DNA from 2 places in the Sulfurovum zhangzhouensis genome. Region 2 is predicted to be linked to the other one. Evidence: riboswitches for the same ligand, from Rfam matches in the RefSeq annotation. Region 2 holds a riboswitch; the other holds the start of a gene.
What was found. Region 2 has a riboswitch for cyclic di-GMP ahead of PGH07_RS03930 (Ig-like domain-containing protein). Riboswitches for the same ligand answer to the same signal wherever they lie in the genome.

Region 1: linked by a shared signal. The riboswitch ahead of PGH07_RS08205 (L,D-transpeptidase family protein) and the one ahead of PGH07_RS03930 (Ig-like domain-containing protein) in region 2 are both predicted to bind cyclic di-GMP.

The regions. Positions count from the first base shown of each region.
Region 1 is NZ_JAQIBD010000002.1:589,925-597,280, forward strand. Features, by position in the region: gene PGH07_RS08175 (FAD-dependent oxidoreductase) at 1-930, shown strand, start outside; gene thiS (sulfur carrier protein ThiS) at 927-1,127, shown strand; gene PGH07_RS08185 (thiazole synthase) at 1,129-1,941, shown strand; gene PGH07_RS08190 (OsmC family protein) at 2,119-2,583, opposite strand; gene PGH07_RS08195 (magnesium transporter) at 2,602-3,960, opposite strand; gene PGH07_RS08200 (DUF1450 domain-containing protein) at 4,481-4,687, shown strand; gene PGH07_RS08205 (L,D-transpeptidase family protein) at 4,781-5,293, opposite strand; cyclic di-GMP riboswitch class I at 5,394-5,474, opposite strand; gene PGH07_RS08210 (hypothetical protein) at 5,810-6,361, opposite strand; gene argH (argininosuccinate lyase) at 6,409-7,356, opposite strand, start outside.
Region 2 is NZ_JAQIBD010000001.1:751,660-759,015, forward strand. Features, by position in the region: gene PGH07_RS03930 (Ig-like domain-containing protein) at 1-1,711, opposite strand, end outside; cyclic di-GMP riboswitch class I at 1,743-1,849, opposite strand; gene PGH07_RS03935 (ABC transporter substrate-binding protein) at 2,009-5,353, shown strand; gene PGH07_RS03940 (response regulator transcription factor) at 5,356-6,093, opposite strand; gene mfd (transcription-repair coupling factor) at 6,181-7,356, opposite strand, start outside.

The DNA of each region.
Region 1 (7,356 bases), on a different contig from region 2:
GAAGGGGCAGCTGCATCTACGGCAGCAGGCATGCTCGCACCGTTTGCCGAGATGGAAACTGCAGAATCAGTGATCTTGGAACATGGGATGAGATCGATCAAACTCTGGCCTACTCTTCTAGAGAAGATAGGTATCCCTGAAGCCTATCAGCAGACAGGAAGTATCATCACTGCACACCCGCAGGACCAAGCTGAACTGGATCGATTTATCTCTACCCTGCATACCAAAGTACCTGCAGCAGAAGGTATCAAGACACTGGACAACCGTGCACTTGTAGAACTTGAGCCTTCACTTAGACACCATACGCAGGCATACCATCTTTATGCAGAAGGACAGGTCAACTCTGCAATGTTCGTAGAAACATCAACACAGTATCTGCTGGATCATCCTAGGGTTACTTGGTATGAAAACCACCCGATAGATGAAGGGCTCAGTGATATAGATACTTTCAATGCGACACACGGTACTGATTTTGACTGGATCTTTGATACACGCGGGCTGGGTGCCAAAGCAGAGATGCCGGACTTACGCGGGGTACGCGGTGAGGTCTTCTGGCTTGATGCTCCTGAAGTAGATATCAGCAGACCGACCAGACTGATGCACCCTCGCTACAAGATCTATATTGTTCCGCGTGCCAATCACCGTTTCGTGATCGGTGCAACGGAGATTGAAAGTGAAGATAAGTCACCAATGTCGGTACGATCTTCCCTAGAGCTGCTCTCGGCAGTCTACAGTATGCATCCAAGCTTTGCTGAAGCACGCATTGTCAAGACCAAAACCGACTGCCGCCCGTCACTGGAGGATAACCTCCCCCGTATCGAGCAGCATAAGGGACTGACCCGTATCAACGGTCTTTACCGCCATGGCTATCTGCTAGCTCCTGCGATCGTAGAAGAGGCACTGAATACAGGTATAAGGAAAAGCGCATGACGATCTCTGTAAACGGTGAAAAAAAAGTTTTTGAAAAAGCACAAATGAGTGTGAGAGAGCTGCTTGACGCCCTGGAGTATAAAGTGGGCTTTGCCGTGGCACTCAATACCACTTTTGTACTCAACACGACGTATGAAACAACAATGATCAAAGATGGGGATGCACTTGACATCCTCGCACCTGTACAAGGAGGCTAAAATGAGCCATACAGATATGATAGATACAAATAGCGACAAATGGATACTTGAAGGCAAAGAGTTCAATTCACGTATGATGATCGGTTCTGCACTCTACCCTTCTCCTAAAGTGATGAAAGAGGCGATCGAAGCGTCAGGTTCACAGATCGTTACTGTTTCTCTACGCCGTCAGTCCGGCGGAGACAAAGGGAACCCATTTTGGGATATCATCAAGTCACTGGGTGTCCAGGTCCTGCCAAATACTGCAGGATGCCACACAGCACAAGAGGCGATCACTACTGCGATGATGGCAAGAGAAGTCTTTGGTACCAACTGGGTCAAGGTAGAAGTGATAGGAAACCAGTACAATCTCCAGCCAGATCCGTTCGAACTGGTTGAAGCAACCAAAGTCCTTATCAAAGAAGGATTTAGAGTACTGCCTTACACCACCGATGATCTGGTTCTTGCTCAAAAGCTGGTCGATGCAGGATGTACGACACTGATGCCGTGGGGTTCACCGATTGGATCAGGAAGAGGTCTGATGAACCCATATAACCTAAAAGCGATCCGTAAACAGTTCCCAGACCTTCAGCTGATCGTAGATGCAGGGATAGGCAAACCATCCCATGCGATCCAGGCGATGGAACTGGGATATGATGGGATATTACTGAATTCAGCTGTTGCCTTGGCTCACGATCCGGTCCAAATGGCAAATGCCTTTAAACACGCTGTAACTGCAGGTAGACTTGGCTATAAAGCTGGTACGATGCAGGAGCGAGACATGGCATCTCCATCTACTCCAACGATAGGCACGCCTTTCTGGCACCAAGCATGATCTAAATGATTGTGTCAAGTGAAAGACATTGAAAGCAGGAAGTTTTGCAGAAGTGCAAAAATTTCCGTCGCGTTTCATGAACTTGACGATTTTTGGCTACTTTTTTTAAAAAAGTGGCTAAAGAAACTTATTCTCTATTAAAATCTTTAAACCACTTATAACTCTTTGAGTTAAAAACTATGAGCAACATGCTCCACCAAAACCATCATCAAGAAGTGTGCCGCCACCAGAAGCGATACTCTCTTTATCTGCGATCTTCTCACCGTTATGGATGATAGTGTAGCTTACCTTTACCGAGTCCCTGATAGAGTTCACTGTCGTACAGTAACTCTCCAATGAAGATAGGATATATCTCTTAGCTTTTTGGGCCTCACATCCGCAATGGTAGTCATAAGTGATATGGATAGAAGCAAATTTCATCGGTGCCACACTGATACGTTCGATATCTGCTTTTACCGTATAGTCACTCACTTCATAACCATCCTTTTCAGCCATCATCACTAGATCGATCCCTGTACAACCGATAATCCCCGTAGCAAAATACTCCACAGGAGTGATCTCTTTACAATCCATGATATACGAAGACTTCGTAGTATTCGCTTTAAATTTCTTATCTCCCAGATACTCTACTGATACATTCATTTTATTCCTTTTTATTTGTTATAACGCAATCATCTTTGCAAACCAAAGAAAACTAAAAAAACCGATGATATCCACTGCAGTGATCACAATAACCGAACTGGCAACGGCGGGGTCAAAGTTCATCTTTTTCAAGGCAATAGGTACAGTCGTTCCCAACAAACCTGCCAAGACAAAACTCACAAACATCGAAAGCCCGATCGCTACAGAAACATGCATATTTCCAAACCAGACATGCGCAGCGATAGAACTCATTACACCAAAGATCACTCCGTTCGCGACAGCAATACGAAGTTCTTTGAGAAATATCGGCCGAAGCAGTGTAAAGTTGATGTTTCCCAATGCCATCTGGCGTATAATGACTGTCATTGTCTGCACAGAAGCCGTGCCAGCCATATTGGCGACAATAGGCAACAAGATCGCAAGTTCAATAATAGCAGAAAGCGTATGTTCAAAGACACCTATGACCAGTGATGCGATAATAGCATTAATGAGGTTAATTGCCAGCCAGATAGAGCGTGTTTGTGTCGACTTGACAAAACTTTCCTGTACCTCTTCATCTTTATGTACTCTACTAAGGTTATATATCTGCCCCGTAGCACGGCGTTGCATTACATCAAGTGCATCATCATGGGTGATACGCCCCAAAAGGTTACCTTTATTATCAAGTACGGCCAGCGTGGTAAGGTCATACTTACTCACACTCTCTATCACCTTATCGATACTCTCATGCGCTAAGACACTATAGGATTCGGGATATCTATCGATGATCTGATCAAAGGTCTGATCCGAACTTTCCAACAACAGATCATCTATCGGGATAGTTTTGATGAACTTTCCTCTCTCATCAGTGATAAATGCTGACTGAACCGTACCTATCCCTTCTTTTTTGAGTCTTGCCAATAACGCTTTACCCTCATCGATACTCTTATAGCTTGGTACCATAAAGAGCTCTGTTTGCATCAGTGCACCGGCTTGATCCTCAGGATAGGTGATAAGATCAGAGATCGTATCCTGTCTCTTTTGACTTAATAGTTCAAAGACCTTTTGGCTCTTTTCCTTCTCTTTCTTTGCAATGGTCAGATAAAAATTGGTCGCATCATCACTGTCAAGTGCTTCAATGATCTCTGAAAGTCTTACTTCATCACTTTCCTCAATATAATCGACCTGAAAAGGAAGGGGAAGCTCCATAAGTATCTCTGCCCTGAGCTCTACGGAAAGAAGGTTGATGTAGGTAAAGAACTTCTCCTCATCATGCTGCTTCAGTATCTCCAGAAAATCTGCATGATCCGCATCACTCATATGGACATCATAGGTACCTTTTTCAAGCTTCTCAAGATAAAGGTCCAAAGATTTTATATCCGTACTCTCGCTTCCCATTATAGTCCTTCATAGTATGGGGATACGATAGCATAAAAGATATAAAATATAAACCTGCCGAGTATTTATTAACTCACTACTTCCTAGGCTTTGTTAAAGCAAATATTTTAATTCAAACCTGTCATGTGAACGACCTTTCTAATTTGTATTATTGTGTTTGTGGTTTTGCACTATTTGTGCAGATGCGAAGGCGTGCAATATTGCGAAGCAACACGCCGAGAGCATCGTCCGCACAATTGTGAAACAACGCTTTTCTTTTGGTACTTTTCTTTACTAAAAAGAAAAGTATGGAAATGCATGTACAAAGATAAGCTCTTTTACATCAACCATTCAATGATAATAAATGTTCTATTCTTTCATTTTTTTAGAAAAAACGAAACAAAAAATCGTCAACCTCTCGAAATGCTACGTCTTATTTTGCACTACTGCAAATAAGACTGCTTACAAGGTCGTTCAGTTGACATGTTTATTTGATATATTTTCCCCACACACTACACACATACAGTGCTATAGTCATACTATGAAGATAAATATTTGCAAAAAATTTCCCAAGATCAATAAGTTTGAAAAAAAGCTTTCCAATGCTTTCCCTGATGCTTCCATCAAAGTCAAATCATGCATCAATATGTGTAAAAAATGTAAGTCTCAGCCTGTGGCTAAAGTGGATGGAGTGAAGGTAAAAGCTAAAAAAGTTGGAAAGATTATTGAGAAGATAGAAGCTCTTTAGCCGTTCAATATCCTCAAAAATCTCATATGAAGTATGCACCCTATGGGCACTTTCCCAACAAAGACGTTGGGAAGGAGAGAAAAAGCAAACTCATTAAGGCTTGATATGAATGGTAGTTCCAACCTGCACAAGCTTTAAAACTTCATCCATATCACTATTATACATTGCTATGCATCCTGCAGTCCAATCAGTACGTTGTTTTAAAAATGATTTAAACCATCCACTTTCATTATTTGGTTGTCCATGGATCATGATCGATCCGCCTGGGCTTTTACCCATTTTTCTGGCATTACAACAATCTCTTGCATTTGGATATGAAACATGCAAGGCTTTATAAAAGGAACTATTTTCTTTTAGATAATCAAGCTTATAGTAGCCCTCCGGCGTTCTTTGGTCACCTTGCACTTTTTTGTGACCTACAGGATTGCCGCCTAAAGCTATCTTATATGTTTTTAATACTTTTCCTCTATGTGAAAGATACATCTTTCTTTCTGATTTTACCACTGTGACCAGATCTGCTTTGATTTCTTGAGATTTGGATAGTGATGCCGTATTTGCAAAAAGAAAAAGCGGGGCCATAATTACCAAGAAGAAATATTTTTTCACAACGATCCTTTGATTGGGTATGTATCATATAAATATCAAAAACTAGGGAGAAAAAAAACAGAACTATCCTTAAATGGATATCGAAAAGATACCTCTTTTAGTGTGCGGTCTGGCGATCTTTAACACATAAAGACCCATGACTTTCTGTCCTTGCTTCACAACAAGTTTAGCTTTTAACATTAATATCTGGATTCATTATACTGAGAAAAATATTAAAAAAATATAAGACAGTGATGAATGTTTCACCACTTATTGGAATTTTCATATGCAATATACATTCTATTCTTTTACTCTCGTTCCCATGTTCGCACGGGAATGCGCCCTGACTGAAAGGAGGAAGTGCCCTTGGGGTGCGTATTTGATATCTTTCTGCCATCTAACGATGAATTTTATAGTATTGGGATATTAACGTAAAGTATGCATTCCCACTCAATAGAGTGGGAACGAGATAAAATGTTAGAAATGAAAAACAGTAGAGTATGGGTTACATATCAGGCGATATGTAACCAGTTAAAGTTATATGTTTATCTCCATTTTAGTTATCTTATTGTTAGGTAAATGTTCAAATACATCAAAATGTTCACCATCAAAATTTGTAGTAACGTTGCAACTATTACAATCAAAACTAAAGTAGGATATCCAAAATTTTTCATTACTCTTGATATTTTTTACAAGATACTCAGGAACTGGTCCACCACCCAAACCTGACAATGGACCACTGTTGTATGCGACATAGTATCCCTCAACTCTAAACTCAGATCCTTTTGAAAAAACTATATCAGTTTTTTGCGCTGTAACATAGTCTTCGTCGACATCTTGCAATATATTCTTTGTAATATAATAGTACCCTTCATTCATAGTACTATTTCCACCTATAACTTTTCTCATAGGTTTTTGTAAAAAAAATATCTTATTTTGACAAGGTATACCATCATATTTTTCTAAATGACTACTTGTTCTAAACTCAATGGATACAAGAAAAAGTATAAATAAAATTACTAATATCATTTCAAACTTTAAAGCATCTTTATATATCTGAAATGAAGTTTTTATTTTTCTTCCATGCACATTATCTCTCTTTTACTGAAGTAATTTAAGGAGTAGAGTCATCATCCTTACTTTTGAGCTTCTAGCCAACCCTTCATACTCTCTATCTGCTCCAGAGTTCTCTCGGTAGCCGTACCACCTTCAGACTTACGTGCATTCATCGAAGCACGGTTATCAAGCAGTGCTACTACATCTTCAGCGATGCGAGTATCTACACTCTGTAGATCTTCCAGGGTAAGCTCAGAGATATCAAGCCCCTTCTCTTCAGCGAAGTTCACGACATTACCTACGATATGGTATGCATCACGGAACGGAAGTCCTGCTTTACGTACAAGATAGTCAGCTAGGTCTGTCGCTGAAAGGTGACCGATCATACATGCTTTATCCATCTTCTCTACATTGACTCTCATCTCAGCGATCATCTCATTCATTACCTGCAAGCTAAGAACTGCAGTTCTTACAGAGTCAAAGACACCTTCTTTATCTTCCTGCATATCTTTATTGTATGCAAGGCTGAGTCCTTTCATCACTGTAAGCAGTGAGATCAGGTTACCGTTTACACGTCCTGTCTTACCTCTTAAAAGTTCTGGGATATCAGGGTTCTTCTTCTGTGGCATGATAGAGCTTCCTGTTGCATGTCTGTCACTTAGTGTCACGAAGCCGAACTCGCTTGTACTCCAGATGATAAGCTCTTCACTAAGACGGCTCATGTGCATCATCATCGTCGAGATATTAAAGAGTATCTCAAGCGCGAAGTCCCTGTCACTTACCGTATCCAAACAGTTAAGTGTCGGTGCATCAAACCCAAGTTTTTCAGCTGTGATCTTACGGTTGATCGGGTGTGGTGTACCTGCAAGTGCTGCACATCCGATAGGAGAGAAATTATTACGCTCATAAGAGCTCATAAAACGCTCATAATCACGTTTAAACATACTAGCATAGGCCATCATATGGTAACCGAAGTTGATAGGCTGAGCATGCTGCAGGTGAGTCATACCAGGAAGCAGTGTCTCTGC
Region 2 (7,356 bases):
AAGACCAGCTTATTGTTCCTGTCTCTCCTGCTAGAGGAGCAGAACTTGTAGTAATAGGTGCTCCGTTATGCTCAAGACTGACTAGGCTTTTATAACTAAAGCCGTTTGGAAGCACATCTGAAATTTGTGAGACATAAAGATCAAAACCTGTAGAGTTATTGATATCAATCGTAAAGTTAACATCCTCACCTGCAAGAAGATTTTCTATAGATGCGTATTTTTCAATCGTAGGTGCAACACCACAGGTATTGACTGCAAGCGATATACTCTTGACACCAGTGATATCCGGATTTGCATGCCAAATCTCATTTCCATCGGTATAAGTTGCCCCCGCAGCCAGGATAGATGCGTTTACTTCTGCTTCAGAAAGATATGAGAACGTACGATTGATTTTGGCACTGGCATTCATATCATCATCTACTATTGTAGGATTATCGATTGCCTGTACCCCTATAAGGTATTGCCCTTTAAATAGCTCTGTAGAGTCCCAGTTTACCATCCAGTCTGTAAAGCTTGTTCGTATTGCAGGAGCTGCTATCTGTGTCCACTCATTTCCATCATTGGCTACACCATCACCATTGTCATCTCTATAATAGAAAAATATTACATCACTTACCGATGATATAGCCTCTCCATCAACAATAGCAATAACATCTTTTACTTTCGCAGTCAAAACTGTCGGATTACACCCGCTTGCCCCTATATCATCCACAATAGGCTGCTCGTATGGTTCTTCCTTACTGAAACTGATATAGTCGCCAAATGGTCCGGGTTTATTGGGATCAGCTATCCAATCGTTATTGATAGCACAATCTTTTTGGAATGGATTGTTCAAGCTGTTTGCCGTACAAAAAAGCATAGAGATAGGAGTATCTCTTTCAAGCTTTGGTCCTCCATAGCTGGAAGCATCTATCATAGACATAGGAATCTGATAGTCGATATAGTACTCTTGACATGGAGAATCTTGATTATACGAAGAGCGTGTAGTCCCATAGTCCCACACCTTTTTCGTATCAGGTGCTGCAATAATTGTACTCCAGTCTGTTGTTGGATTAGCAGCATTTCCATCGAAATTCAATATAGTTGAACCATCAGTAAAGGCAGTTGGATTATGTCCCAATAGTTTGATATTTTCAGGATCATTTATATAATCAATTGACTGGGTAGGAATATTGCCATAAATACCAAAAATTCTATCTATCGCTACGCCAGGGGCACCGGATGATCCATCCAGATGTGCCGCAATATCACGATACCCATCTCCGTCTATATCGAAAAATACTGTCCATAACGCTGATCCCCAAGGATCTACATTACTATATGCTCCTGCGTTCGGTCCTGTGGCATAGGTATTGGCTATTTGTTCCACCCTCCAACGAAACATAATGACATCATTTGCAGGATCAGTAGGATCTTTATAGAGATAGTAGTAGATACTTGGTTCAGCCTTGTCTGTACACGATGAAGCGATATTTACATAGTTTTGAGGACGTGTACCACCATTGGAAGTGTCGCCTGTACGTGGATCATTAATGCTCTCACCAAAACGGCTATAAGGTTTCCATTCGTTCTTTTGCGGCCATGGTGCAGGCTTGAAGTGGACTGCCGCACCATCCCCGTTTGTCCCCCAGGCAGGAGGATAAGGATCAGCATTCAGCTGTATTGAAAAAAGTATAAATACAAATACAAAAAAACGATTGAGTAATGACATGGGTCTCCCTTAAATTACAGATGTATAATTTATTGGTAACCCGGCTGTCTAAGATGATAAAGAAGCTACTTTAACGCTCTGATATATAGACCCGTGGCTTTCCGTCCTATCCTCACGAATAGTTTGGCTTTGACAATATTCCTCTCCTGTAGTGACTAAAATAACGCGCAAGTATAACAGTAGAATGTTGCCGAAATGTCACAGTTTTAAAAATATATCATAAAAATAGATTTTTTTAATATAACGGGGAAATTTACATTTTTTTGCTATGATTTTTCTAAAACAAAGTGAGCTTTTGTGTATCTGTTCCGATTACTCTTTCTTTTACTTTTATCTCTAATAACTATCGCCAATGCTCAGGATCAAACACTTGAAAAAGTTTCCGTACAGTTTGAGTGGAAACACCAGTTTGAGTTTGCAGGGTTTTACGCAGCCAAGGAGAAAGGTTTCTATAAAGAGGCAGGACTTGATGTCACGATCAACGAGCATTCTCCTGGTATCGATACGGTTGAAAATGTATTGCAAGGTGTATCGACCTATGGAATATCCTCTTCACAACTCATACTTGATCGTCTTGCCGGGAAAAAGGTAGTTCTGCTTGCTTCCTATTTTAAACAAAATGCTCTTGTCCTGATCACAAGACCGGAGATCCAAAGCATTGAAGCATTAAAAGACAAACAAATCATGGGAACAACAGGTGAGTTAACTCAATCAAGTCTTGCTGCTATGCTACAGTTACACAACCTAAAGCCGGATGATATCACGGTGATACCTCACAGTTATGATATCAACGCATTTAAAAACGGTGAAGTCGATGCTATAACTGCCTTTATTTCAAATGAACCTTTTTTTCTTGATCAAAAACAGGTATCTTACAAGATCTTCAACCCTGCTGAGTATGGTATTTACTCTTATGATGTTGAGCTCTTTACCAGCGAGAAGGAAGCCACACAACATCCACATAGGACACAAAGATTCATCAATGCTACACGTAAAGGCTGGAAGTATGCACTCAATCATAAGGAAGAGATCATTGATCTCATCTATGAAAAATATTCCAAAGCCAAATCAAAAGAAGCACTGCTCTATGAAGCCAAAATCACTGAAAACCTCATCAAAAAGGAGCTCTTTAGCATTGGAGCTATCGTACCTGAACTAATCAAACTCAACACCGATCTCTACGTACAGCTTGGGATGGTCACTCCTGATTGGGACCTTGATGGTTTTATCTTTAATCTCAAACCTCACAAGATCAACCTGACACCTACTGAGTCAGCATTTATTGAATCACATCCCATCATTCGTTGCAGCGCTGTATCATGGAAGCCCTTTTCTTCGATTACGGGAGAAACATACAGCGGTATATTTCATGAGTACTACAAGTTGATAGAACAACGTACCGGTCTTAAGTTCGAATTTGTAAAAATAGGTGACGGTGTCAATTTCCAGTATGTTCTTGATGCATTGAAACGCAAAGAGATCGATATGATCTATGGGAGCGGGAAAACACTTGAGAGAACAAACTATGCCCTCTTTGCCGGACCTCTCATGCAGGCAAGCTTGTCCATTGTATCCCATAGAGAAAACCGATTCTATACCTTAGAGAGTCTTAAAGATAAAACGATTGCTGTAGCAAAAGGAAGTACTGCTTCAGAGTACATCAAAGAAAATTTTCCTACAATGAATCTTCTGTATACCAACAGTATCGATGAAGCACTCTATAAGGTCAGTGAGCAAAAAGCCGATGCCGTTGTTGACAACCTGGTCGTACTTGACTATATGATAAGAGATAACTACCAGTTTCATCAGATCGAGATTACAGGTATCAATGATGATGGTTTTGATATCTATGGACTAATACGGGATGATTATCCTATCCTTCGCCAGATACTCGACAAAGCCATCCGGTCTGTAACACAAGAAGAGTTATTAAGTATCAATAATAGACTGATACGTTCTACGATACAGACTACAAATCCTTATGATATCAACTTAAGTACAGAAGAGTTGGCAATCATCAGAAAAAATACATTTATTTCATTGAGCAAACATGAAGCAGAGTACCTCAAAGAGAAAAAATCATTGACACTTTGTGTCGATCCAAACTGGTTACCGTTCGAGAAAATGGAAAAAGGGAAGCATATAGGAATGAGCGCCGAATATTTTGGGTTGATCTCATCTAGAATCGGTATTCCTATTACTGTCATACCTACAACAACTTGGGAGAAGTCTCTCTCTTATGCAAAAGCAAGAAAGTGTGATATTCTCTCATTATCCATGGAAACCCCCTCACGCAAAGCCTATCTAGACTTCACGGATCCCTTATTAGAGGTTCCTCTGGTTATCACAACTACCTATGATCAGTTTTTTATTAGTGATATCAGTGAGCTCAGAGGTAAAAAGATCGGTATAGTCAAAGGATATGCGTTCAAAGAGCTTCTGCAAACCAGATATCCTGATATCCAATTTATTGAAGCAGTATCGATCGAAGAGGGGCTAAAAAGTGTCATAAAAGGAGAAACGTTTGGTTTTATCGATAATCTCACCGCAATCGGATATCAGATACAAAAAAACTTTCCGGGCTCTCTTAAGGTCTCTGGTAAATTCAATGAGAAGCAGGAACTTAGCCTTGGTGTACGTAATGATGAACCTGCATTGCTTGGGATATTGAACAAAGCTGTAGGCTCTATTGATGAAAAGACAAAAGAGAATATTCTTAACAGTTGGATCACGATCAAATATGAACAAGGATTTAACTATATACTTTTAGGAAAGGTACTCACACCATTCGTTCTGATCGCACTCTTATTGCTATTTAGACAAAGCGTATTGAGCAAATATAATGCTCAGCTTAAAAATGAGGTAGAAGAAAAGGTTAAAGAGCTGAGAAAGAAAGATAAAATACTGCTCAAAAAACACCGAATGGCTGCAATGGGAGAAGTACTTAGTCTCATTGCACACCAATGGAAACAGCCATTGTCCGCGATTAGTAGTACACTTATGGGAATAAAAGTCAAATTAGTAAGTGGTCAATATAATCTTAATGATCAAACAGACCGAGAAAAATTTTTACTATATCTTGATCAAAAACACAACCGTATCAATCACTATGTAGAGTTTCTTTCCAACACAACAGATGACTTCAGAAACTTTTTTAATCCGAATAAGCATAAAGAGTCTACTTCACTTCTTGTACCAATCAGAAGTGCACTACAGATAGTACAAGGCTCGATGCAAACTCATGGTATTAACATCAAAGAAGATCTTCGGATCGATGCAGAACTTATGCTCTACAAAAATGAAATCACGCAGGTGGTGTTGAACCTTCTTAAAAACAGTGAGGATAACTTTTTGGAGAAGGCTATACCTCATCCGGAGATCATCATTACTACCTACACTGATCAAGATCATTACATAATCCGTATCTGTGATAACGGCGGAGGTATACCAAAAGAACATATAAATAATATTTTTGATCCCTACTTCAGCACAAAACATGAAGATATTGGGACAGGGCTTGGACTTTATATGTCCAAGATCATCGTTGAAGAGCACCATGGCGGGTTACTGAATATGTACAATACTGATCAGGGAGTTTGTTTTGAGATCATATTGACAAAGAGGTATACCGGGAATAACTGAGCTTACTTTTTAAGTGTAAGTTTATAACCCATTCCATAAATATTGGAGATAATCTCTAAAGGCAGCTTTTTACGTAGTTTTGAAACCAGGTTACGGATATTTTTTTCACCTATTTCGATCTGGCACTCATCAAACCGGTAAAGAATCTCTTCCGTAGTACAGAGGTGTTCAGATTTCTCAAGTAAAAGTTGCAATAGAATCAATTCATATCTTGTTAGTTCGATTGCTACTCCTTCCTGTGAGAGAACATTTTTCTTACTATCCCAAACAAACCCTTCACCCAGTTGTAACATTGTAGTCTCAGATGGTTGGTTCATCTCTTCAATGATTTTACTGCCCAGATTACCTAGAACATCTATCAACTCTTCATATTTAATCGGCTTTGTTAAAAAGTGGGAAATACCAAGGTTTATCAATGGTATCAAAAAATTAGAGTCTGTATGTGCAGAAAGGATAATGATCTGCTGTACACTGTTTATCTCTCTTACCCTTGTACTTAGTTCTATCCCATTCATCGGTGACATCTGGATATCGGTCATAAGCAGATCAAAACTTTTGTCATTTTCAGAGTAGTATGTTTGATAAAATTTTAAGGCTTCTTCCCCACTTGAAGCGACAGTTACACTATTAAAAAGATCTTCAAGTAGCTCAGCCATATCATTCCTTAGTGGCTCATAATCTTCTACTAGAAGTATCGAAAGATCTTTAGTTTTAGAAAAAGTCTTACTATAATTAACCATGATTTTCTCTTCCCCTGAGTTATTCCTATGAAAATATTAACATAAAAATAAATTATATACCATTAAAATTATCATAAGTATTAATTATTACTTAAGGTACCCCATTGCAGTAGCGATAATGTCATCATCGTCTTTACTTGGAGACTTCAGTACGACCCGATCTTTCCCTTCCTCGATAAACTCGATAAAGACATTCTCTCCATAAGAAGAGACTTTTGATATTCCTTGCTGGCGTGCTAGTACCTTCATCACGATCACATCGATGAACTGCTTAGTGACCCTATCAAGCTTACCGAACCTATCTTCGATCTCTGAACTGATCTCATATACTTCCCCGGTAGTTTCGCAAAGTGAGAGACGACGATACAGTTCAAGACGGAGTCTATCCTCTTCAATAAGCTCTTCATTGAGATACGCATCGACATTGAGCTTCATATCCACATGCTGGCTGACCTCTTTATCCTGACCACTTAGTTCCTTGATCGCATCCTCAAGCATACGCAGGTAGAGGGAATATCCGATCTGTTTGATATGCCCGGACTGTGCTTCTCCAATAATATTTCCTCCTCCCCTGATCTCAAGGTCATGGAAGGCCAGTACTGCTCCACTGCCAAGATCCGAGTGTGATTCCAAAGCAAGCAGTCTTCGTTTTGCCTGTTCCGTCAAACGGTCTTTGTCTGAGACGATAAAGTAGGCATACCCCTCTTTTGATCCTCTTCCCACTCGTCCGCGTAGCTGATGCAGATCTGCGATACCGAAGTTATCCGCACCATCCACGATCATTGTGTTGGCATGCGGCATATGGATACCCGATTCAACGATCGAAGTAGAAAGCAGCAGATCATACTCCCCGTCTTCAAACTTCATCATCTCATCTTCTGTCTCTTTGGCTGATATTTTAGAGTGCAATACCGCGATACGAAGAGTTGGAAGAATATCCAGGAGCTCTTTTTTCTTATCTTCAATCGCTGCAATCGAGTTAAAGACATAGAAGACCTGACCACCGCGACGCAATTCACGCAGGATTGCCTCTTTGATCACCTTCTCATCATAACTCTTCACAAATGTACGTACACCTTGACGTTCAACCGGAGGAGTAAGGATCTCGGAGAAGGTCTTCACCTGTGACATTGCCATATTGAGACTTCTTGGGATCGGAGTAGCTGACATTGAAAGCAGATGCACATCGATACTGATCTCTTTGAGTGCTTCTTTTTGTTTCACCCCAAACTTATGTTCTTCATCGATCACAACCAGCGCCAA